Regions from separate parts of the Pseudoroseomonas sp. WGS1072 genome, predicted to be linked through region 3. Evidence: predicted binding sites of a transcription regulator. Region 3 holds the regulator's gene; each other region holds the start of a gene.
The links. The regulator LexA, encoded in region 3, represses DNA repair genes until DNA is damaged. The targets are predictions, from matches to a motif close to TGTTCTANNTANGTTC.

Region 1: a site for LexA is predicted at 3,281-3,296, ahead of ACF3NH_RS05645 (PA0069 family radical SAM protein). Genes of this name have one in related genera too.
Region 2: a site for LexA is predicted at 5,887-5,902, ahead of uvrA (excinuclease ABC subunit UvrA). Genes of this name have one in related genera too.

Annotation. Positions count from the first base shown of each region.
Region 1 covers NZ_JBMPSU010000001.1:1,184,907-1,192,705, reverse strand. Annotated here, with positions in the region: gene ACF3NH_RS05675 (SAM-dependent methyltransferase) at 1-50, shown strand, start outside; gene ACF3NH_RS05670 (hypothetical protein) at 57-401, opposite strand; gene ACF3NH_RS05665 (SPFH domain-containing protein) at 460-1,434, shown strand; gene ACF3NH_RS05660 (NfeD family protein) at 1,434-1,847, shown strand; gene ACF3NH_RS05655 (DUF2171 domain-containing protein) at 1,870-2,112, opposite strand; gene ACF3NH_RS05650 (Bug family tripartite tricarboxylate transporter substrate binding protein) at 2,185-3,168, opposite strand; gene ACF3NH_RS05645 (PA0069 family radical SAM protein) at 3,353-4,492, shown strand; gene moaB (molybdenum cofactor biosynthesis protein B) at 4,496-5,029, opposite strand; gene ACF3NH_RS05635 (diguanylate cyclase) at 5,053-6,780, opposite strand; gene ACF3NH_RS05630 (response regulator) at 6,773-7,165, opposite strand; gene ACF3NH_RS05625 (ATP-binding response regulator) at 7,162-7,799, opposite strand, start outside.
Region 2 covers NZ_JBMPSU010000001.1:3,443,374-3,451,172, reverse strand. Annotated here, with positions in the region: tRNA gene ACF3NH_RS16185 (tRNA-Thr) at 74-148, shown strand; gene ACF3NH_RS16180 (Tat pathway signal protein) at 361-807, shown strand; gene ACF3NH_RS16175 (MotA/TolQ/ExbB proton channel family protein) at 818-1,561, shown strand; gene ACF3NH_RS16170 (ExbD/TolR family protein) at 1,567-2,016, shown strand; gene ACF3NH_RS16165 (energy transducer TonB) at 2,029-2,913, shown strand; gene uvrA (excinuclease ABC subunit UvrA) at 2,951-5,866, opposite strand; gene ssb (single-stranded DNA-binding protein) at 6,147-6,665, shown strand; gene ptsP (phosphoenolpyruvate--protein phosphotransferase) at 6,801-7,799, shown strand, end outside.
Region 3 covers NZ_JBMPSU010000001.1:3,264,804-3,272,602, reverse strand. Annotated here, with positions in the region: gene trpE (anthranilate synthase component I) at 1-793, shown strand, start outside; gene ACF3NH_RS15355 (anthranilate synthase component II) at 962-1,564, shown strand; gene trpD (anthranilate phosphoribosyltransferase) at 1,564-2,595, shown strand; gene trpC (indole-3-glycerol phosphate synthase TrpC) at 2,676-3,482, shown strand; partial or broken gene moaC (cyclic pyranopterin monophosphate synthase MoaC) at 3,485-3,966, shown strand; gene ACF3NH_RS15335 (molybdopterin molybdotransferase MoeA) at 3,963-5,171, shown strand; gene lexA (transcriptional repressor LexA) at 5,322-6,071, shown strand; gene ACF3NH_RS15325 (ComEC/Rec2 family competence protein) at 6,028-7,799, opposite strand, start outside.

The sequences.
Region 1 (7,799 bases), 2.1 Mb from region 3:
ATGGCGCGCACAACAAGCACGAGCTGATGTTCTGCCGCCTGGCCGGCTGAGCGGGATCAGCCGGGCGGCGCGCCGTTCCGCCGGTAGGCGTCGAGGCAGTCGTTGCGCACCCGCGCGCCGATCACCGCCGCCCGCATGCTGAGCGCGCCGAGCCAGGGCTGGGCGGCCTCGGCGGCCTCTCCCTGCCGGATGCAGGCCAGTTCGGCCGCCCGGTCGCGGGCCGCCTGTCCGGGGCTGAGGGACGCGGCGGGGGCGGGCCGGCCACCCGGATAGAAGCGGGGCTCGTCGTCATAGGGGCCGGGCGGCGTCGGAGCGCCGCAGGCCGCCAGCAGGATCAGGAGCGCTATCCTTCGCATGCCGCCATCCTCCTCCGCCGCGATGCGGGCGGGAGGCCGGTCCATGCTATGCTGCGGGCCGGCCGCCCCGGCCCCGGCGACGGCCCCGGAGGGAGAACGCTTCTTGGACACGCCCGTTCCCGGCGGCCTGATCGTCGCCGTCATCCTGCTCGGCCTCGCCATTCTCACAGCCTTCAAGGGCATCCGCACCGTCAGCCAGGGGGAGGCCTGGACGGTGGAGCGCTTCGGCGCCTTCATCCGCGTGCTGCAACCCGGCCTGAACTTCATCATCCCCTTCATCGACGGCATCGGCCACCGGGTGAATGTGCAGGAGACGGTGCTCGATATCCCCGAGCAGGCGGTGATCACGCGGGACAACGCCAATGTCTCGGTCGATGGCGTGGTCTACTACCGCGTCATGGACCCCGAGAAAGCGGCCTATCAGGTGCAGAACCTGACCCAGGCGCTGACCGCCCTCTCCATGACCAATATCCGCGCCATCATCGGCGAGATGGATCTCGATGCCGCGCTCTCCTCGCGCGACAAGATCAACACCTATCTGCTTTCCGTGCTGGACGGCGCCACCGACCCCTGGGGCGCCAAGGTGACGCGCGTCGAGATCCGCAAGATCGAGCCGCCGGCCAATTTGGTGGCGGCGATGAACACCCAAATGACGGCCGAGCGCGAGCGCCGCGCCATGGTGGCCCGGGCCCAGGGCGAGCGCGAGGCGGCGATCGCCCGCGCCGAGGGCGACAAGGCGGCGCAGGTGCTGGAGGCGGAGGGCCGGCTGGAGGCGGCGCGGCGCGATGCCGAGGCGCGCGAGCGGCTGGCCCAGGCCGAGGCGGAGGCCACGCGCGTGGTCGCCGCGGCGGCGCGGGGCGGCGGCGAAGCCGCGTTGAACTACTTCATTGCCGAGCGCTACATCCGCGCCTTCGGGGAGCTTGCCGCCAGCCGCTCGGCCAAGCTGGTGGTGGTGCCGATGGAGGCCGCGGCAATCGCGGGCGGCATCACCGGCGCGATGGAGATGTTCCGCAACGGCGCCGCCGCGCCGCCGCCTTCCCCGCAGGGCTCCGTGCCCCAGGCCGGAGGGCGGGGCTGATGCCCTCCTGGCAGGTCTGGACCGGCCTCGGCCTGCTGGCGATGGCGGCCGAGTTGCTGCTGCCCGGCGCCTTCCTGATCTGGATCGGGGCGGCGGCGGTGGGCACCGGCCTGCTGGTGCTGCTGGCGGCGCCTGGCCCCGTCGGGTCCCTGCTGGCCTATGTCCTGTTGCTCGCCCTCGGCATCGGCCTCTCGCTGCGCTTCCTGCGCCCCCGCCGGGCGCGGCCGGACCGGGCGCTGAACACGCCGGCGGCCGGCCTGGTCGGGCGCCAGGGCGTGATGCTCACGCCGGAGCGCGTTCGCGTCGGGGATTCCGACTGGCCGGCGCAGGGCACCGGCCTCGCGGCCGGGCAGCCCGTGGCCGTGGTGGGCGTGGAGGGGATGACGCTGCTGGTGCGGCGCCACCCCGGCTGAGGCGCGTCAGGCCTCTTCCCCGTCAGGCCTCTTCCTCGAAGGTCACCGCCACATCGCCATTGGCGGAGAGCCGGACCTGGTTGCCCTCGACCTCCGCCACCAGGCCGAGGGAGATGAAGTGGTGGTGGCCCTTGTGCGAGCCCTCGCCACTGTCCTGCTTGGTGAGCTTGATGCGCTCGCCCTCGACACGGTCCACCGTGCCGACATGGACGCCATCGGCGCCGATGACCTCCATGTGTTCCCTGATCGCGCTGGCATCCGTCATGGCGGGATCTCCCTTGTGCCTGATCCGGTCAGGAGAACGCGGCGCCGCCGCCGGGGATGCAGCCGATCCGCCTCAGCTCTCGGCGTAGAGGTTGAGCCGCTCCGTCACCTGCTTCCAGTCCTCCAGATAGGCCGCCATGTAGGCCCGGAACTCCTGCGGCCCGAGATAGTCCGGCACCACGTCGATCTCGATCAGCCGGCGCTGCAGATCGGGGTCCTGCGCCGCCTTGCGGAAGGAAGCGGCGAGCTTGTCCAGGATCGGCTGGGGCACGGCCGCCGGCGCCAGCAGGCCGTTGAAGGAGGCGGAGCCGAATTCCTTCGGGTAGCCCAGCTCCAGCATGGTGGGCACCTGGGGCAGGGAGGGGATGCGCCGCTCGCCGCTGCAGGCCAGGGCCTTCATGCGTCCCGCCTTGAGGTGACCGCCGACCACGCTCGGGCTGTGGAAGCCGAAGGCGATCTGCCCGTTCAGGATGTCCATCGCCATGGGCGCCTCGCCCCGGTAGGAGACATGCTCCATGCCGAGGCCGGCGGTCTGGTTGAACATCAGCCCGAAGGCGTGGCCGATCGAACCCTGGGCGTAGGAGCCGTAGCCCATCCGCTTGCCCTTCGCCCAGGCGACGAATTCCTCCAGCGTGTTGGCCGGGGTTTCCGACCGCGTCACCAGCGCCAGCGAGGTGGTGCCCAGCCGCCCGATCGGCATGAAATCCTTGATCGGGTCATAGCTCCAGCGGCGCAGCACCACGGGGGCCTGGACATGGGTGGTGATCGTGTACAGCAGGTTGTAGCCATCCGCCGGGGCGCGGGCCGCCGCCTCGGTGCCGATCATGCCGGAGGCGCCGCCGCGGTTCTCCACCACGAAGGGCTGCCCCAGATCCGCCGCCATCGCCGTGGTGGCAATGCGGCCCCAGATGTCGGTGCCGCCGCCGGCGGCATAGGGGACGATGACGCGCACGGGCCGCGAGGGATACTCCGCCGCCGATTCGGCTCTGGCCGTGGTCCAGCCGCTGGAGGCGGCGGCGGCGCCCGCCAGGCCGAAGAGAGTGGTCCTGCGCTTCATCGTCTGCTCCCCTTGCTGTTCCGCCGCCGCATTCCGGCGGCGCCCTTTCCGAGGCCGCCATCCAACACCGGATTGCCCCGGGATGGCAGGGGCCATGGCGGCCCGGGGGTTCCGTTCATGAAGTGTTCTTGACGGCGACGGCGAATCGGCCACAGAGTCCGGCCGAACGGAAAGGGAACTGACGATGCCGGAGGGCAGCATCCGCGCCACCGCCTCTCCCTTGCTGGAAGGCGCGCGCAAGGGCCGCGGGGCGACGCGGAACCCGGCGGTGCGCTTCGAGCGCCTGGCCACCGAGGCGTTCGACGACGGCTGGCAGACGCTGGAGGAGAGCTTCGCCGACCTGCCCCCGCTGGCCACCACCCTGACGCGGGACGCGGCCCGCAGCGCCATCGCCTGGAACAATTCGCCCGACATCGGCTTCGACCGCGCGGTGAACCCCTATCGCGGCTGCGAGCACGGCTGCATCTACTGCTACGCCCGGCCGAGCCATGCCTATCTCGGCCTCTCGCCCGGCCTGGATTTCGAGACGCGGCTGCTGTTCAAGCCGGAGGTGGCGGCGCTGCTGGAGAAGGAGCTGCGCCGGCCCGGCTATGTGCCGCGCCCGCTGGCGCTGGGCTCCAACACCGATCCCTACCAGCTGGTGGAGCGCCAGCTGAAGCTGACGCGCGGCGTGCTGGAGGTGCTGGAGCGCTTCGGCCATCCCGTCACCATCGTCACCAAGTCGGCCGGCGTGCTGCGCGACCTCGACATCCTGGAGCGGCTGGCGGCGCGCAACCTGGTGCGCGTCTGCCTCTCCGTCACCACGCTCGATCCTGCCCTGGCGCGCATCCTGGAGCCGCGCGCGGCGGCGCCGGGGCGGCGGCTGGAGGCGATCCGGCAACTGACCGCCGCCGGCGTGCCCACCGCCGTCCTCGCCGCGCCGATGATCCCGGCGGTGAACGACATGGAGCTGGAGCGCATCCTCGAGCGGTCGGCCGCCTCCGGTGCCACGCGCGCCGCCTATACGCTGCTGCGCCTGCCGCTGGAGATCGCCGGGCTGTTCGAGGACTGGCTGCGCGAGCACATGCCGGACCGGGCCGAGCGGGTGCTGGCCCTGGTGCGGCAGACGCGGGGCGGCCGGGTCTATGACAGCGACTTCGCCCAGCGCATGTCGGGGTCCGGACCCTATGCCGAGATGCTGGCCAACCGGTTCCGCGTCGCGGCGCGCCGCCTCGGGCTCACGGCCCGGGGCGAGGCGCGCGGCGCGCTGGATTGCGGCCAGTTCAGCCCGCCGCCGGGTCCCGGCGGCACGCCGGCCGAGGCGCGGCAGCTGGCCCTGTTCTGAGCCTCAGCGCAGATGCTCCTGCAGCCGCGGCATCAGCTCGACCAGGTTGCAGGGCCGGTGCCGGGCATCGAGCTGGAAGCGCAGGATGTCGTCCCAGCCGTCCTTCACCGCGCCGGAGGAGCCGGGCAGGGCGAAGAGATAGGTGCCGCCGGCGACGCCGCCGATGGCGCGGGACTGCATCGTCGAGGTGCCGATCTTCTGGTAGCTCAACATGCGGAACAGCTCGCCGAAGCCCTCGATCCGCTTCTCCAGCACCCGCTCGAAGGCCTCCGGCGTCACGTCGCGGCCGGTGATGCCGGTGCCGCCGGTGGTGATGCCGACATCGACCTCCGGATCGGCGATCCAGCCGCGCAGCACGGCCTCGATCGCCGGCGTGTCGTCACGGACGATCCGCCGCGAATGCAGGCGATGTCCCGCCGCCTCGATGCGCCCGGCCAGCAGGGCGCCGGAGCGGTCCTCTGCCATGTCGCGCGTGTCCGAGACGGTGAGGACCGCGATGGAGACGGGCAGGAAGCGGAGCGATTCGTCGATCGGCATGGCGGTGCCCTTTCGGCTGCGGGTCAGTCGCCGGCCAGCATCACCCGGTTGCGGCCGGCACGCTTGGCCGCGTAGAGCGCGGCATCGGCCGCCGATATCATCGCCTCGGGCTGCGCGCCACCATCGGCGCCGGCGATGCCCGCGCTGAAGCTCGCGGTGAAGCAGCCCCCGGCGGCCTCGAAGGGCGCCTCGGCGAAGCGGGCGCGGATGCCGTCGATCGCCGCCAGGGCCGCTTCCGGGCGCGTGTTCGGCAGCAGCACGGCGAACTCCTCGCCCCCGTAGCGGCCGATCACGTCCGTGCGCCGCAGCCGCTTCTGCAGGGCGCGCGAGAGGGCGCGGATCACCCGGTCTCCCACCAGGTGGCCGAAGCGGTCGTTGACGCTCTTGAAGTGGTCGAGGTCGAGGATGGCGAGGCTGAGGGGGCTGCCGTGCCGCTCGGCGCGCGCCAGTTCCAGCGCCACGCGCTCCTTGAAGCGGGCATGGTTGAGCAGGCCGGTCAGGCTGTCGGTCTCCATCACCGCGCGCAGCGCCCGCGCGCGCTCGGCCCGCATCCGCACCTGCGAGACCAGGCGGTCGAGGTCCACCGGCTTGGGGATGAAGTCATCGCCGCCGAGGCGCCGGGCCAGCATCTGCCGCTGCTGGTCCTGCTCGGCGGAGAGGAAGAGGATCGGCAGGGAGAGGTGCCGCCGGGTCTGGCGGATCACGCGCGCCAGCTCGATGCCGTCGGTCTCCGGCATCTGCATGTCCATCAGGATCAGGTCCGGGCCGGTGGCGGCGATCGCCTCGATCACCTGCGAGGGGTCGGCCACGGTGGCGACCTGCATGCCGGCGCGGCGCAGGGCGAGGGCATAGGTCTCGGCCAGCAGGCGGTCATCGTCGACGATCAGGATCGAGAAGCCCGGATCGGAGCGGTGGCCGGCGAAGTGGTCGAGCCAGTCGGCCAGCTCGTTGACCTCGAGCGGCTTGGCCACCACGGCATCGACGCCCGCGCGGGCGGCGGCGAGGCGGGCCGGGAAGCCGATGTCGCCGGTCAGCAGCACCACCGGGCAATGCCCGGCCAGGGTCTGGCAGACCTCCAGCGGGGCCTCGAGCTCGTCATCCACCACGGCGGCGCAATGGCGCCGGCCGGGGGGGCGCTGCAGCGCCGAGGGCTCCCCCCCGACCCGCTCGATGCTGTAGCCCAGGCTGGTGATGACGGCGGAGAGCAGCGCCTGGTTGCGCGGCGTGGCGAAGAGGAAGATCGGCTCCGCCGTCTCGACGGGATGATGCGCGCCGCCCTCCGCCGCCTCCGTCATCTCGCCCTGCGGCCCCGCCTCCCAGGCGGCGCGGAGGGCGGCGATGAGCTGTTCCGCCTGGAGCAGATGGCCGGGCCGCGGGGCGGGGTCGTCGCGCAGGCCGAGCAGGATCAGCTCCAGCGGCGCGGCGGCGGCGGAGATGGCGGGGAAGCCGAAGGTTCCCCCCGAGCCGGACAGGCGATGCGCCGCGCCGGCCAGTTCGCCGAGGGCCTCCAGCAGGGTCTCCCCCGGGGCCTCCCCCAGGGTTTCCCCCAGGGCCTCCCCCGGGGCCCCCATGGACGCCTGCCCCGCCAGGAGGGGGGGGCGGACATCCTGCTCCCAGGCCCGGGCCAGTTCCTGCACCCGCTCGCCCAGGCGCTGCACGGCATCGGCGCGCAGCCGGCGCAGCGCGTCGCGCAGCTCGGCCTCGCCCGCCGGCATCTCGGAGGCCGGCATCCCGCCGGCGCGCTCAGCCATGCCGCCCCTCCCAGATCCGCCGCACCTGATCCGACAGCGTCATGGGATCGAAGGGCTTGGAGATGACGTCGAGCCCGCCGAGGTCGCGGTAGCGCCGAACCTCCTGCGGCTGCACCTTGGCGGTCATGAAGATCGCCGGCGCATCGGCCAGGCCCGGCAGCTCCCGCAGGCGCTGCAGGGTGGTCGGGCCGTCCATGCCCGGCATCATCACGTCGAGCAGCAGCAGCTGCGGCGCGAAGGCCGCGGCGCGGTCCAGAGCCTCCTGACCGGAGGCACAGGGCTCGATGGTGAAGCGGCCGAGCGCCTTCAGCGCCAGGCCGGTCACCTTCCGCACGTCCGGATCGTCCTCGACGTAGAGGATCCGCTGCAGCGCCGCCCCGCTCATGGCCGCCTGTCCGTTCGGTCATCGCCCGCCAGGGCGTGGGAAGAATCGCCCGCCAGGGCGTGGGAGGAATCGCCCGCCGGCGCGTGGGAGGAATCGTCCGGCGCCGGGGCGGGGGAGGGGCGTTCGATCAGGTGTCGGATGGTGTCGTGCAACTCGCGGTTCCCGGTACGGCTCTTGACCAGCGTGGCGGTGACGCTGCGGCTGGCCTCGGCATCGGCGTCGCTGGCGGAGAAGATCAGCACCGGCGGCGGGTGGCGCAAGGCGCGGAGGTCCTGCATCAGCGCGAGGCCGGGACCATCCGGCAGTTCGAGGTCGATGATCACCAGGGCGAAGCCGCCCTCCCCGGCCAGCCTCGCGCGCGCCTCGGCCAGACTGCGCGCCGGCACCATCTCGGCCGCGTCGCCCATGACGGCGGAGACGACGCGGCGGATGTCCTGGTCGTCCTCGACATGCAGGATGCGGGAGCTGCCGGCCTGCATGGCGTGCCGCAGGGCGTGGCGCAGCCGGTCCTGGTCGATCGGCTTCTCCAGCCAGTCCACCACGCCCATGGCATCGCCGTGCAGCGTGTCCTGCGCCGGGCCGCCTGCCCGATCGACCGCCTGGGAGGCGACGGCGGACACCACCACGACCGGCA
Region 2 (7,799 bases), 180 kb from region 3:
CCGGGCAAAAAGCGTGTCAGGACGCCGGGATGGAGTTGCCCTGGGTGGCGGCAGAGGCTAGATAGCCGCCGCGGCCGACGTAGCTCAGCGGTAGAGCAACTGATTCGTAATCAGTAGGTCCCCGGTTCAATCCCGGGCGTCGGCACCAGACGCCTCCAGCCCTCCAACGATGCCTATGCATTCCAGGCTGCCTTCTCCTCATGGGAGAGGCGGCCTTTTGTTGTGTGCTGCGCGGGGCGGAGCGTGGCCGACATGTTGCAATAGGATGGGTGACGCCTGCTAAAGTGAGAGTCGTTCGCATTGCAAGCGCCTCTCAATGTCGGCATAAGCCATCGCAACTGCGAAGGGGTCATCATCCGCATGTCGCTGCGCCGGATCGCGTCCGCTCTCCTCCTGACACTCGGTGTCATGATGCCGCTGACCTTGAGCGCCCAGGAGACGGCACCGGCGAAGGCGTCGCCCATCGGGCTCGAGCTCAACAGGCTTGAGGCGCGGTCCGAGGGATGCCGGGTCTGGCTGGTGCTGCGCAACAGCGCGCCGGAGGCCATCGACCCCCTGCGGCTGGACCTGCTGGTCTTCGGCAAGGATGGCGTGATCGCCCGGCGCCTGGCGCTGGATGTCGGTCCGCTGCCGGCCGAGAAGACCATGGCCCGCATCTTCGACCTTTCCGGCCAGGCCTGTGACAGCGTCGGCTCCCTGCTGCTGAACGACCTGATGGCTTGTGGCCCCACCACCGAGACCCGCGCCGCCTGCCTGCCGCGACTGTCTCTCGCCTCGCGCGTCGATGGCGTTACCTTCGAGAAGTGAGTAGGCCGCAATGAACCCGACCGATCCCTCCGCCGCTGCCGCCCCCTTGCCCGAGGCCCTCCCGGCGCTTCACGTCCCGGACATGTCCCTGCTGGGGCTGTTCCTGCAGGCCGATTGGGTCGTCAAGGCGGTCATGATCGGCTTGGCCCTGGCTTCGGTGGTCTGCTGGGCGATCATCGTGGAGAAGTCCCTGGTGATGCGGCGGCTGCGCGGCGAGATCCGGCGGCTGGCCGAGATGGCGGCGCCGCAGGCTCCGGTGCCGGCCGTGCAGGGCGAAGGCCTGGCCGCCTCCGTCATCCGGGCGGGGACGCGCGAGTGGCGCGATGGCCGGGAGCAGGGCGAGAGCCGCTTCGAGTACCGCCATCGCATGGAGCATGCCATGCGCCACGCCCTCGGCGGCGCCCTGCGGAATGCCGAGCCCGGCCTGCCCTTCCTGGCCACGACAGGTGCCGTGGCGCCCTTCATCGGCCTGTTCGGCACGGTCTGGGGCATCATGAACAGCTTCGCCGGCATTGCGCAGAGCAATGACACCAGCCTCGCCGTCGTCGCACCGGGCATCGCCGAGGCGCTTTTCGCGACCGCGATCGGCCTGGTCGCGGCGATCCCGGCGGTCATGGCCTACAACCGCCTGCTGGTGCGCCTGAACCGCCTGCGTCATGAGGGGCAGTCCGCGATCGCGGATTTCGCCGCCAACCTGTCCCGCCGGCCGGCGACGACGGGCGGCTCGGTCCGCGCGCACGCGGCCGCGGAGTAAGCCGCATGGCCTTCGCCGGACCCAGCCAGAGCTCCGAGGACGGGGACAGCCTGCCCATGGCGGACATGAACGTGACGCCGCTTGTCGATGTCATGCTCGTGCTGCTCATCGTCTTCATGGTCGCGGCCCCGATGATGGTCGTCGGCGTCCCTGTGGAGCTGCCGAAGACCGCCGCGCCCCGCGCCGCGGCGCAGCGGCCGCCGGTGGTGCTGACGGTGGCGGCCGATGGCAAGACCTTCATCCGCCAGGAGGAGGTGCCGCTGGCGGAGCTGGTCACGCGGCTGCGCGGCTTGCATGAGGAGGATCCGGAGGCGCCCGTCTATGTCCGGGGGGATCGTTCCGTGCCCTATGGCGAGGTCCTCCATGTGATGGGCCGCATCACCCAGTCGGGCATCACCCGCGTCTCGCTGATCGCCGAGGCGGAGGCCGGGGCCGGCGTCGTCCAGGCGCGCTGACGGAAGAGTGCCATGACGACGATGACGTTGAGCGGGCCCCGGGCGCTGGGTTGGGGCGCCTCGGCCCTTCTGCACGGCGGCGCCGTGGCCTTCCTGATGTTCGGCCTGCCGAAGCATGAACCGCCTCCGGCGGTCGTGCCGCTGGAGATGATCGCGGCCCCGGCCATACCGGAAAGTGCCACGGACACGCCGGCCGAGGTCACGGAGCCGACCGAGATGGTGGCCGCCGAGGCCACGGCCCAGGCGGTCGAACCGCCCCCGGTCGAGAGCGTGGTCGCGCCCGAGATGGCGGTGGCCGAGCCGCCGCCGCCGGAACCGGTGGCGGAGCCGGAGGTGGTGGAGGCCACGCCGCCGGACATCGTGCAGCCGCCGGAGCCGGAGACCGCGCCGATCCTGGAGACCGAGGTCCCACCGCCGCCACCCCCGCAACCCCCGCCGCCGCCCCAGCCCGCACCGCCGCCGCGGCCGGTCCCCCGGCCAACTCCGCCGCGCGAGAGGCCGGTCGCGCCGCAGCCGACGGCACCGCAGCGCACCGAGGCCCCGCCGGCGCCGGTGACGGCCGCCCCGCAATCGGGTGGCGCGCCGGCCAGCACGGCGCGCCGGGCCGCCGGACCGCCGGCGAGCTATACGGACAGGATCGTCGGCGCCCTCAACCGCGCCAAGCGCTATCCGAACCGGGCGCGCCTGCGGCGGATCGAGGGGCGGGTGATGTTGACCTTCACCATGGCGCCGGATGGCAGCGTGATCGCTTGGCGCATCACCGGCAGCAGCGGCGACGCGGATCTGGACCAGGAGGTCGCCGAGCTGATCCAGCGGGTGCGGCTGCCGCCCTTCCCGCCGGAGATGGGCACGGCGCCGCAGCCGATGACGGTGCCGATCGTCTTCAGCCTGCGCTGATCGGTAAAGGGCGGTTCGGTGGGACCGCCCTTTACCGTCAGGCCCGCTTGCGCCGCCTGGAGGGCCGCGCTGGCAACAGCGGCGCGAGGAAGCGGCCGGTATGGCTGGCGGCAATGGCCGCCACCTCCTCCGGCGTGCCCTCGGCAACGATCTGGCCGCCGCCATCGCCGCCTTCCGGACCCAGGTCGAGAATCCAGTCCGCGGTCTTGATGACCTCCAGATTGTGTTCGATCACCACCACCGTGTTGCCCTGGTCCACCAACTGGTGGAGCACCTCCAGCAGCTTGCGGACATCCTCGAAATGGAGGCCCGTGGTGGGCTCGTCGAGGATGTAGAGGGTGCGGCCGGTGGCGCGGCGGGAGAGTTCCTTGGACAGCTTGATGCGCTGCGCCTCGCCGCCGGAGAGGGTCGTCGCCTGCTGGCCGAGATGGATATAGCCCAGGCCGACCTCGCGCAGCACGCGCAGCTTCTCGCGGATGGCGGGGACGGCCGAGAAGAACTCCAGCGCCTCGTCCACCGTCATCTCCAGCACGTCCGCGATGGACTTGCCGCGGAACTTCACCTCCAGCGTCTCGCGGTTGTAGCGCTTGCCTTTGCAGGTGTCGCAGGTGACGTAGACATCCGGAAGGAAGTGCATCTCGATCTTCAGCACGCCATCGCCCTGGCAGGCCTCGCAGCGGCCGCCCTTGACGTTGAAGCTGAAGCGGCCCGGCTTGTAGCCGCGCGCCCGGCTGTCGGGCAGTTCCGCGAACCAGTCGCGGATCGGCGCGAAGAGGCCCGTATAGGTGGCCGGGTTGGAGCGCGGGGTGCGGCCGATCGGCGACTGGTCGATGTCGATGATCTTGTCGAGATGCTCCAGCCCCTCGATCCGCTCGTGCGGCGCCGGTACGGTGCCCGCGCCCATCAGCCGGCGGGCGACCGCCTTGTAGAGCGTCTCGATGACGAAGGTGGACTTGCCGCCGCCGGAGACACCCGTCACGCAGGTGAAGGTGCCGAGCGGCAGGCCGGCGGTCAGGCCGCGCAGGTTGTTGCCGGTGGCGCCGACGACACGAAGCATCCGCTTCTCGTCCGGCGCGCGGCGCTTCTCCGGCACGGCAATGGTGCGGCGGCCCGAGAGGTAGTCGCCGGTGATGCTGTCGCGGTTGGCGGCCACCTCCTCCGGCGTGCCCTGGGCGATGACGCGGCCGCCGCCGGCGCCGGCGGCGGGGCCGATGTCGATGAGGTGGTCGGCGGTGCGGATGGCATCCTCGTCATGCTCGACCACGAGCACGGTGTTGCCGAGGTCGCGCAGCCGGCGAAGCGTGCCGAGCAGCCGCTCGTTGTCGCGCTGGTGCAGGCCGATGGAAGGCTCGTCCAGCACATAGAGCACGCCGGTCAGGCCCGAGCCGATCTGGCTGGCGAGGCGGATGCGCTGGCTCTCGCCGCCGGAGAGGGTGGCGGAGGCGCGGGCGAGGGAGAGGTAGTCCAGCCCGACATCCAGCAGGAAGCGCAAGCGCTCGATGATCTCCTTGAGAATGCGGCGGGCGATCTCGGCCCGCTGCGGTGTCAGCGTCGCCTCCACCCCCTCGAACCAGGGCAGGGCCTTGCGGATCGACAACTCGCTGGCCTGGGCGATATGCAGCCCGGCCACCTTGACCGACAGCGCCTCGGGCTTCAGCCGGGCACCCTGGCAGGCATGGCAGGGCTGCTCGGCCTGATAGCGGGACAGATCCTCCCGGACCCAGGGATTGTCCGTCTCGCGCAGGCGGCGGGCGAGATTGGGCAGGACGCCCTCGAAGGGCTTCTTCACCTCGTAGGCGCGCAGCCCGTCCTTGTAGCGCAGCGTCACCGCCTCGTTGCCGGTGCCCTGCAGGATGGCGTTCCGCGCCTGCTCCGGAAGCTCCCCCCAGGGAACCGACATCCTGACCTTCAGGTGCCGCGCCAGGCTGTCCAGGGTCTGGTCGTAGTAGGGCGCGCTGTTGCCGGCCCAGGCGGCCACCGCGCCATCGGCCAGGCTGCGCGTGTCATCGGGCACGACGAGGGCGGGGTCGAAGAAGCTCTCGGTGCCGAGGCCGTCACAGACCGGGCAGGCGCCCTGCGGCGAGTTGAAGGAGAAGAGGCGCGGCTCGATCTCCTCCAGGGTGAAGCCGGAGACGGGGCAGGCGTAGCGGCTGCTGAACACCGTGCGCTCGCCGCCATCGGCATTCTCCGCATAGGCGACGCCATCGGCCAGGCCCAGTGCCGTCTCGAAGGAATCCGCCAGACGCTGCGCCAGGCCGTCATTGCCGACGACCACGCGGTCCACCACGACCTCGATGTCATGCTTCCGGCGCTTGTCGAGCGAGGGCGCGTCCTCGATCCGCATCAGGGTGCCGTTGATCTTCACCCGCTCGAAACCGCGCCGCTGATACTCGGCCAGCTCCTTCCGGAACTCTCCCTTCTTGCCGCGCACCACGGGAGCCAGCAGCAGGAGGCGGGTTCCCTCCGGCATGGCGAGGACGCGGTCCACCATCTGGCTGACCGTCTGTGCCTCGATGGGCAGGCCGGTGGCCGGGGAGTAGGGAATGCCCGCCCTGGCCCAGAGCAGGCGCATGTAGTCATGGATCTCGGTGACCGTGCCGACGGTCGAGCGCGGATTGTGGCTGGTGGTCTTCTGCTCGATCGAGATGGCGGGGGAGAGGCCCTCGATCGAATCCACGTCGGGCTTCTGCATCAGTTGCAGGAACTGGCGGGCATAGGCCGAGAGGCTCTCGACATAGCGCCTCTGCCCCTCCGCGTAGATGGTATCGAAGGCGAGGGAGGATTTGCCGGAGCCGGAGAGGCCGGTGATGACCGTCAGCGTGTGCTTGGGGATATCAAGATCGACATCCTTCAGATTGTGCTGGCGTGCGCCCCGGATCCGGATCTCGTCGTGCTGCCCGGCGGCCTGGGCGGGGTTCCGCCGGGCGGCGGGCAGGTTCGACAGCTTTTTCAACTCAGGCTCCTGCGCACAAGCGTTCGCATTGTGTTCACGTTCGGGTTGTGCCAGCATCACGGTGCGGCGGAAAGAGGCATTCCGTCACCGCAGACAAGTGTGATGCGGCGGGTGGCGGCGGACAGGCTCGCCCGTTAGGTTGCCCCGGGGTGGGTTGCCCTGGGGCGCGCCCCAGGGCGGCGCGCAGAGTCGTGAAACCGGGCTTCCGGGCCATGGCCTGGCCTCCAGGATGGAGGTCCGGCCGGCCGGCGGGGCCGCAGCGTATGAAGGACCGGGCAGCATGGCCGGCAGCGTCAACAAGGTGATCCTGATCGGCAATCTCGGTAGGGACCCGGAGGTGCGGAACTTCCAGAACGGCGGGCGCGTGGTGAATCTGCGCCTCGCCACCACGGACACATATAAGGACCGCGAGGGGAACCGCCAGGAGCGCACCGAATGGCACTCGGTGGCGATCTTCAACGAGCGCATCGGCGAGGTCGCCGAGAAGTATCTGCGCAAAGGCAGCAAGGTCTATATCGAGGGCAAGCTCGAAACCCGGAAGTGGCAGGACCAGGGCGGCCAGGACCGCTATTCGACCGAGGTCGTGCTGCGCAACTTCGGCGGTGAGCTGACCCTGCTGGACGGTCGCGGTGGCGGCGAGGGCGGTGCCCCGTCCGAGGGCGGGGAGCGGTCGGGCGGCTTCGGCGGCCGGTCGGGCGGCGAGCGTTCCGGCGGTGCGGCGTCGCCCCGCCCGCAGCGGGGCGGGTGGGACACGCCCAAGGGCGGCGGCAGCGATCTGGACGACGATATTCCGTTCTGAGCACACGCAGAATTCGGCTCGGGGGCGCTTGGCAGCCCCGCCGGGTCGGCATGATATGTCCTGCTCTCGGCATGGGACGGCTCGCTTCGGCGGGCCGTCGCTTTGTGTCCCGCTGAAGGACAGGAACGCAGGCTCGTGATACTCTCCGCCGACCGCATTCGACTGGCAGCCCATCCTTCCGGCAAGGAGGACGCCATCCGACAGGCCGCGCAACTTCTGGTCGAGACGGGTTCCATAAAACCCGCCTATTCAGACAGCATGATGCGGCGCGAGGAGGAAGCGGACACCTTCCTCGGCAATGGTATCGCCATTCCCCATGGGCAGCGGGCCGATCGCGGCCTGATCTCCAGCACGGGCATCGCGGTGCTTCAGGTTCCCGGCGGCGTGCGCTGGAACGGCGAGGATGTGGCGCGCCTCGTCGTCGCCATCGCGGCGCAGGGCGATGAGCATATCGCGGTGCTGCGCCGGTTGACGGACGTCCTGGGCGAGCCGGAACTAGCCTCCCGCCTGGCGCTGACCACGGATCCGGCGGAGATCCTGGCCGCCCTCGACCCCGAGGCGCCGCTGCCGGCGGTGGCCGCCGCGTCGGAGGGCGACGGACAGGGCCTGACGGCCGCCGTCCAGGCGCCCGCCGCGGCCGGCATGCATGCGCGCCCCGCCAAGGTCCTGGCGCAGCTTGCCAAGGGATTCCGCTCGGACATCCGGCTGCGGCACGGCGAGCGCAGCGCCGACGCGAAGAGCATGATCGCGATCCTGCAGCTGGGCGCCGGTCCCGGCGCGGCCCTGACGCTTTCGGTGGCGGGGCCGGATGCGGAGGAGGCACTGAAGGCGCTGACGCGGGGCTTCGCCGATCAGCTGGGGGATGCCGAGACCACCGCGCCCGCGCCGCCGGATATCGACAGGGCGCCTCAGGTATCCGCGGAGCCCCTGGAGGCAGGCGCGATCGCCGGCCTGCCCGCCAGCCCTGGCATCGCCATCGGCGTGCTGTACCGCTTCCGCTCGGAATCGGCGGGCTTCGCCACGACGGCCAGCGATGCCGTGGCCGAGGAGGCGGCGCTGGAGGCGGCGCTGGAAGCCTCCCGTGCCGAGCTGAAGTCGATGGCGACCGAGATGAGCAGCCGGATCGGCGACAAG
Region 3 (7,799 bases):
GGCCAAGGAGTATATCCGCGCCGGTGACGTCTTTCAGGTCGTTCCCAGCCAGCGCTTCTCGGTGCCCTTCGGCCTGCCGCCCTTTGCGCTCTATCGGGCGCTCCGGCGCATCAACCCCGCGCCCTTCCTCTTCTTCTTCGATTTCGGCGGCTACGCCGCGGTCGGCGCCAGCCCCGAGATCCTGGTCCGCCTGCGGGACGGCGAGGTCACCGTTCGCCCTCTGGCGGGCACCCGCCCGCGCGGTGCCACACCGGAGCAGGACCGGGCTCTGGAGGCCGAACTGCTGGCGGACGAGAAGGAGCGGGCCGAGCATCTGATGCTGCTCGATCTCGGCCGCAACGATGTGGGCCGGGTGGCGCGCATCGGCTCCGTCCGCGTCACGCAGAGCTTCACCATCGAGCGCTACAGCCAGGTCATGCACATCGCCAGCGAGGTCCGCGGCAACGCGCGGCCGGAGGTCGGCCCCCTGCAAGCCCTGGCGGCGGGCTTCCCCGCCGGCACCCTCTCCGGCGCGCCCAAGGTCCGTGCCATGGAGATCATCGAGGAGCTGGAGCCCTCGCGCCGTGGCCTCTATGCCGGCGGGGTCGGCTATTTCAGCGCCGGCGGCGGCATGGACACCTGCATCGCCCTTCGCACCGCCCTGGTGAAGGATGGGGTCATGCATGTCCAGGCGGGTTGCGGGGTGGTGGCGGATTCCGATCCGGTCGCGGAGTTCGAGGAAACCCGCGCCAAGGCGCGCGGCCTGTTCCGCGCCGCCGAGGAAGCCGTCCGATTTGCGGCGGATCGGCGTTAGCGATGGCCGGTAGAGCTATGTTTTTTAAGCAAACCCGATGGCCATAGCCGGGGCGAACAGCGCGCCCCGGCCGTCCTTTCCGCGCGCGGGGCGCGCATTTGTCGCGGATTGTCCGGAGCGACCACCTCTTCGAGGTGGCGCCCGGACCGCAGAACGGGTCGCGAAGACATGATCCTGCTGATCGATAACTATGACAGCTTCACCTTCAATCTCTATCACTTCCTGGGCGATCTTGGCGCCGAGGTCGAGGTTCGCCGCAACGATGCGGTGACGGTGCAGGAGGCGATGGCCCTGCGGCCGGAGGCCATTCTGCTCTCGCCTGGCCCCTGCACGCCGAACGAGGCGGGCCTTTGCCTGCCGCTGATCGACGCCGCCGCCGCGGCCCGGCTACCGCTCCTGGGAGTCTGCCTCGGGCACCAGGCCATCGGCCAGGCCTTTGGCGGCGTCGTGGAGCGCGCCCCGGCTCCCATCCATGGCAAGGTCTGGCCGATGCACCACCGGGGCACGGATGTCTTTGCCGGCCTGCCCAACCCCTTCCCCGCGACGCGCTACCACTCCCTGATCGTGCGCCGCGACGGGCTGCCCGCCGCGCTCGAGGTCACCGCCTGGACCGAGGACGGGCTCATCATGGGCCTCGCTCATCGTGACCTGCCGATCTGGGGCGTGCAATTCCACCCCGAGAGCATCGCCAGCGCGCACGGGCATGACCTGTTGCGGAACTTCATCGACATGGCCGGCATCCGCCTGCCGCCCCGGCACCAGGCCGCGTGATGACGCAGTCCCTCAAGCCCATCCTGGCCCGGCTGGCGCTGGGCGAGCGTCTCGCCGAGAGCGAGGCGGAGCAGGCCTTCGGCATCATCATGGAAGGCGAGGCCACGCCCGCGCAGATCGCCGCCCTGCTGATGGCGATGAGAGTCCGCGGCGAGACCGTCGCCGAGATGACCGGCGCGGTGCGCGCCATGCGGGCCCGCATGATCGCCGTCGAGGCCCCCGCGAATGCCATCGATCTGGTGGGAACGGGCGGTGACGGCGCCGGCACGCTGAACATCTCGACCGCCGCCGCCATGGTGGTCGCGGCCTGCGGCGTCCCGGTGGCCAAGCATGGCAACCGCGCCCTCTCCTCGCGCTCCGGTGCCTCCGATGCCTTGTCGGCGCTGGGGATCAATCTCGATGCCCCGCTCGCCGCCCTGCCCGCCATTCTGCGCGAGGCCGGCATGGTGTTCCTGATGGCGCCCCGTCATCATGCGGCCCTGCGCCACGCCGCGGGTCCGCGAATGGAGCTCGGCACCCGCACGATCTTCAATCTGCTGGGCCCCCTCACGAGCCCGGCGCGGGTGAAGCGCCAGATGACCGGCGCCTTCGCGCCCCAGTGGTTGCGCCCCATGGCGGAAACCCTGCTGCGGACCGGCAGCGAGCGGGCCTGGCTGGTCCATGGCCAGGGGCTGGACGAGCTGACCCTCTCGGGCCCCAGCCAGGTGGTGGAGCTGAAGGATGGACACATCCGCGAGTTCGCCCTCGCGCCCGCCGATGCGGGACTTCCGGAAGCGCCGGTGGAGGCCCTGAAAGGCGGCGACCCGGCCGAGAACGCCGTGGCGCTGGAAGGGCTGCTGCGGGGCGCCACGGGCGCCTACCGGGACTGCGTGTTGCTGAATGCCGCGGCGGCGCTCATCGTCGCGGGCGTCGAGACCGATCTGCGGGAGGCCGCAGCCCGGGCCGGCCGGGCGATCGACGACGGATCGGCCCTGCAGGTGCTGGAACGCCTGCGCCGGGCGACGGCCATGCCCGAAACCCGGCCGGACTGAAGGGCCTTCCCTGTGACGATCTCCGACCAGCCCCCTGGCCTGCCCCCTGGCCCGCCACGCCCGCCTTCGAGGAAAGCTCCATGAACACCGAGGCCCTGCCCGACACCCTGCTGCGCATCCTCTCCGACAAAACGTCGGAGATCCGCGAGCGGGCGGCCAGCACGCCGCTTTCCGAACTGGAGGGGCGCGTGCGTGACGTGGGCAAGCCGCGCGACTTCACGGGCGCGCTGTTCGCGGCGGTCGCGGAGGGGCGCATCGGCCTGATCGCCGAGATCAAGAAGGCCTCGCCCTCCGGCGGCCTGATCCGGGATCCCTTCGATCCGGTCGGCCTGGCCAGGGCCTACGAGTCCGCCGGGGCGGCCTGCCTGTCGGTGCTGACCGATGGCCCCCACTTCCAGGGCAGCCCGGCCGACCTGGTCATGGCGCGCGGGGCCTGCGGACTGCCGGTGCTGCGCAAGGATTTCATGATCGACCCCTATCAGGTGTTCGAAGCACGGGCGATGGGCGCGGATTGCATCCTGCTGATCCTGGCCGCCCTGTCCGACGAGCAGGCCAGGGAGCTGGAGGACGCGGCGCGCAGCCTGGACATGGCGGTTCTCGCCGAGGTGCACGACCGCCACGAGCTGGAACGGGCGCTTGGCCTCCGCACCCAGCTGATCGGCGTGAACAACCGGAATCTGCGCAGCCTGAAGACTGATCTGGCAACGGCGGAGGAGCTGGTTCCGCTGATCCCGCCCGACCGCATCCCGGTCGCCGAGAGCGGGCTGCGCGACGCCGCGGATGTCCGCCGCATGGCGGCGGCGGGTGCCCGCTGCATTCTGGTGGGCGAGCATCTGCTGCGCCAGGCGGATGTCGCCGCGGCCGCCCGTGCCATGGTCCAGGCCTGATGCTGCCCCCGCCCGCCCTGACCCATTTCGACCAGGAGGGCCGGGCCGTCATGGTCGATGTCTCGGCAAGCCCGACACCGTGCGGATCGCTCTCGCGCGCGGCTGCGTCCGGATGGCCGCCGAGACCCTGGCCGCCATCGGCGCGGGCAGGATGAGCAAGGGCGACGTGCTGGGCGTGGCCCGTCTGGCCGGGATCATGGCCGCAAAGCGGACGGCCGACCTGATCCCCCTCTGCCACCCGCTGGCCCTGTCCTCGGTGCGGATCGACTTGCGGCCCGAGGGCGAGACGAGCCTGCTGATCGAGGCGGAGGTCAAGACCACCGGCCCGACGGGCGTGGAGATGGAGGCGCTGACGGCGGTGAGCGTCGCGGCCCTTACGGTCTATGACATGTGCAAGGCGATCGACCGGGGCATGACCATCGAGGGCATCGGCCTGCTGCGAAAGGAAGGCGGCCGGTCGGGGCGCTGGGAGGCCGCGCCGTGATCTCGGTCGAGGAGGCGCGGGGCCGCATCCTGGCCGGCCTGCGGCCGACGGGTGCGGAAACGGTGGCGCTGGCCGAGGGCTGGGGCCGCGTGCTGGCGGCGGCGGTCATCGCCCGGCTGACCCAGCCGCCGGCCGATGTCTCCGCCATGGACGGCTACGCCCTGCGGGCCGCGGATGCGCGGGACGGCGGCGTGCTGCGGGTGATCGGCGCGGCGCCGGCCGGGCATCCCTATCAGGGCAGGATCGGACCCGGCGAGGCGATCCGCATCTTCACCGGCGGTCTGCTGCCCCCCGGCGCCGATACCATCCTGTTGCAGGAGGATGCGGAGGTCCTGGACGGCCAGGTGCGGATGCGCGAAGCGCCCCGGAAGGGCCGGTGGATTCGCGAGGCGGGGCTGGATTTCCGCACCGGCGATGTCCTCCTGACGCCCGGCCGTCGCCTTTCCGCGCGGGATATCGGACTCGCGGCGGCATCGAATCACGCCTGGCTCACGGTGCATCGGGCACCGCGCATCGCCATCCTGGCGACGGGAGACGAGATCGTGCTGCCGGGCGAGCCGGTGCCGGCGGGTGGGATTGTCTCATCCAATGCCCATGCCCTCGCCGCGCTGGTCCGCGCCGGCGGTGGAGCACCGCTGATCCTGCCCATCGCCGGGGATGATCGCGAGGCCATCGGCCGGGCGGCTGTCGATGCCGCCAGGGTTTGCGACATCCTGGTCACCACCGGGGGAGCCAGCGTCGGCGAGCATGACCTGATCCAGCCCGCCCTGGAGCCCCACGGCTTCCGCCTCGACTTCTGGAAGATCGCCATGCGGCCAGGCAAGCCGCTCATCTGGGGCCATCTGGCGGGCACGCCGCTGCTGGGGCTTCCGGGAAATCCGGTCTCGGCCATTGTCTGCGCGCTGCTGTTCCTGTGGCCGGCGACGATGGTCCTGTCCGGCCTGCCGGCGGCCGCCCCTCCCTTCCGGATGGCCATGCTGGCGGGCGACCTTCCCGCGAATGACCGGCGCGAGGACTATATGCGCGCGGATCTGTCCCGCGACGGGGAAGGCCGGTTGATCGCGCGGGCGGCATCGCGGCAGGACAGTTCCATGCTGCGAACCCTCTCCGCCTCCGGCGGCCTGCTGCGGCGCCCGCCGCATGCGCCGGCCCTGCAAGCCGGCGCGATGGTCGAGGTGCTGGTGCTGGACGAGTTCGGGATCTGAGCCGGGCAACTGCGCGGCTCCTTCAGAAATTCAGCCAAGCCTCGGATTTCAGGGCATTTGCCCGTTGACCGCGAATGCGGAACTTTCGTAGAACATCGTGGACGGTCGCGCTTTGTTCGCTGCCGCCCCACTGGTTCCGGGAGCCGCCCTATGCTGACGCGCAAGCAGCACGAGTTGCTGATGTTCATCGACCGGCATCTCCGGGACACCGGCTTCTCTCCCTCTTTCGAGGAGATGAAGGAGGCCCTCAAGCTGCGCTCCAAATCGGGGATCCACCGCCTGATCACGGCCCTGGAGGAACGTGGCTTCCTGCGGCGGCGCGCCCACCGCGCGCGTGCCCTTGAGGTCATTCGCCTTCCCGAGAGCGCGATGGCTGGACCGCGCATGGCGGCCGAACCCGCTGCGGCGCGGGCGGAGGCGCCGCGCCCGGCCTTCTCGCCCCCGGCCTTCTCACCCAATGTCATCCGCGGCAATTTCGCCTCTAATCTGCCCGGCGTCCCGCGCGCCCCTGACGCGGCCGCGGTGCACCTGCCACTCTATGGCCGCATCGCCGCCGGCCAGCCGATCGAGGCCCTGCGCGACCAGGGGACCAGTGTCGAGGTGCCCACCGCCCTGCTCGGGAACGGCGAGCACTATGCTCTGGAGGTCGCTGGTGATTCGATGGAGGGGGCCGGCATCCTGGATGGCGACACGGTCATCATCCGCCGTGACGAGACGGCCGATAGCGGATCCATCGTGGTGGCCCTGGTCGACGACGCCGAGGTGACGTTGAAGCGGCTCCGGCGCAAGGGCAACTCGATCGCGCTCGAAGCCGCCAATCCGCGCTACGAGACCCGTATCTTCGGACCCGACCGGGTCAAGGTCCAGGGGCGCCTGATCGGTCTGCTTCGGCGCTACTGACGCCCAGGGGCTTGTTCTCCTGGCGCCGTTCCCAGGCCGGGCGAGGCGGCCTGGGAACCCAGGGGCGGTCGCCGCGCCATTCACGGTCCGAGAGGATGCGCGCTCCACCAGGCTCCAGCCAGATGGCGTGCGATCCGTTGCGCCAGACGCTGAAGCGGTCGACGACCGGAATGCCCTCGCAGCGGCCCCGGATGGGCTCGGGGGAGATCAGTACGGCCGCCTCCTGGCCGCAAGCCGGAGCGGCTGTCACCGGCGGCGCCGTCTCGCCACGGCGGGTCCGGGCCGGCTTCAGCAGCAACGCCGCCCTGCTTCCTTCCCGCGGCTGAAACCGGCAGATCAGGCCGGCGCATGGCAGGAGCGCGTCATCACCGGCGGTTTTGTCGGAATAGGGCTCGGCTTCGTCCTCTCCCCAGCCCCGAAGCCAGCTGTCACGGATGAAATTCGACGCCCCGCTGGCACGGTGCAGGACGACGGCTCCATCGGTACGAAAGGCGATGAGGCGGGCATCGGCGGAAACCAGCACGTCCGGCGGCGCGGTCCAGAAGGAAGCGCACAGGCCGGTGGCGATCAGCGGAAGGCCAAGGCAGCGCCAGCCGCTCCGCCACAGGCACAACCAGATCATGCCGAAACTCGTCAGGGCCAGGGCCCAGGCCGGCATGGGGCGGGCCAGGAGAGCCGCGCCTGGCCAGCTGGCGACCGTGCGCGCGACCCACAGCACGACCTCCACGCCCCATCCCATCACCGCCAGCGGCCAGCTTTCGAGATGCAGCGGCATCAGCGCGGCCGCGGCCAGGGCGGCGGGCATGATGAGAAAGGAGGTCACCGGCACGGCGAGCATGTTGGCGACGACGCCATAGAGCTGGATGCGGCCGAAATGGAACAGGCCGAAGGGCAGCGTGGCCAGCGTCGCCAGAACCGAGGTCAGCACCGAGCCCATGAGAATCAGAAGGGGTCGTCGCCACCATTCGGCGCTGCGTCGCCAGCGGGTCATCCAGCCGGCCGTCGCTTCCGCACCCGCGACCAGGGCCATGACCGCGGCGAAGCTCATCTGGAAGGAGGGGCCCAGCACGGCCGCCGGCTGGATCAGCATCACCGCCACGGCCCCGAGCGCCAGGGCCCGCATGGAGAAGACGCGGCGGCCCAGCAGGACGGCCAGCGTCATCAGGGCCGCCGAGGCGAAGCTGCGCTGCATCGGAACCTGGAACCCCGTCAGGGCCAGATAGCCCAGGCCCAGCAGGAGGGCGGCCGGCGCCGCCAGCAGCCTGCCGTCATGGCGCAGCGCGAGCCAGGGCCAGAACGCGATGGCACAGCGGGCCACGCCGAATCCCAGCCCCATCACAATGGCGATGTGCAGGCCCGACACCGACAGCAGATGGGCCAGACCGGAGTCCCGCATCGCCGCCATGGCATCCGGTGCGATGGCGCTCTGTCCTCCCGTGATCAGGGCCGCCGCGATGGCGCCCACGGACCCCGGCAAGGCGGTGGCCACCCGCTGCTCCATGCTGGCCCGCAGGGTGGCGAAGACCGGTGCCCGATCCGCCTCCTGCAGCCGCTCCGCCGAACCGATGGCGAAGCCCGAGCCGCCCAGGCCCGAGAAGTAGGCGTCGCGCTGGAAGTCCCAGGCCCCCGGATAGGCGGGGGCGGAAGGGGCGCGCAGCAGGGCCCGCACCCGCAGCCGGTCCCCTGGGGAGGGGTGGAGGGGATCGTCCTTCCGCAGCCGCAGGCGGA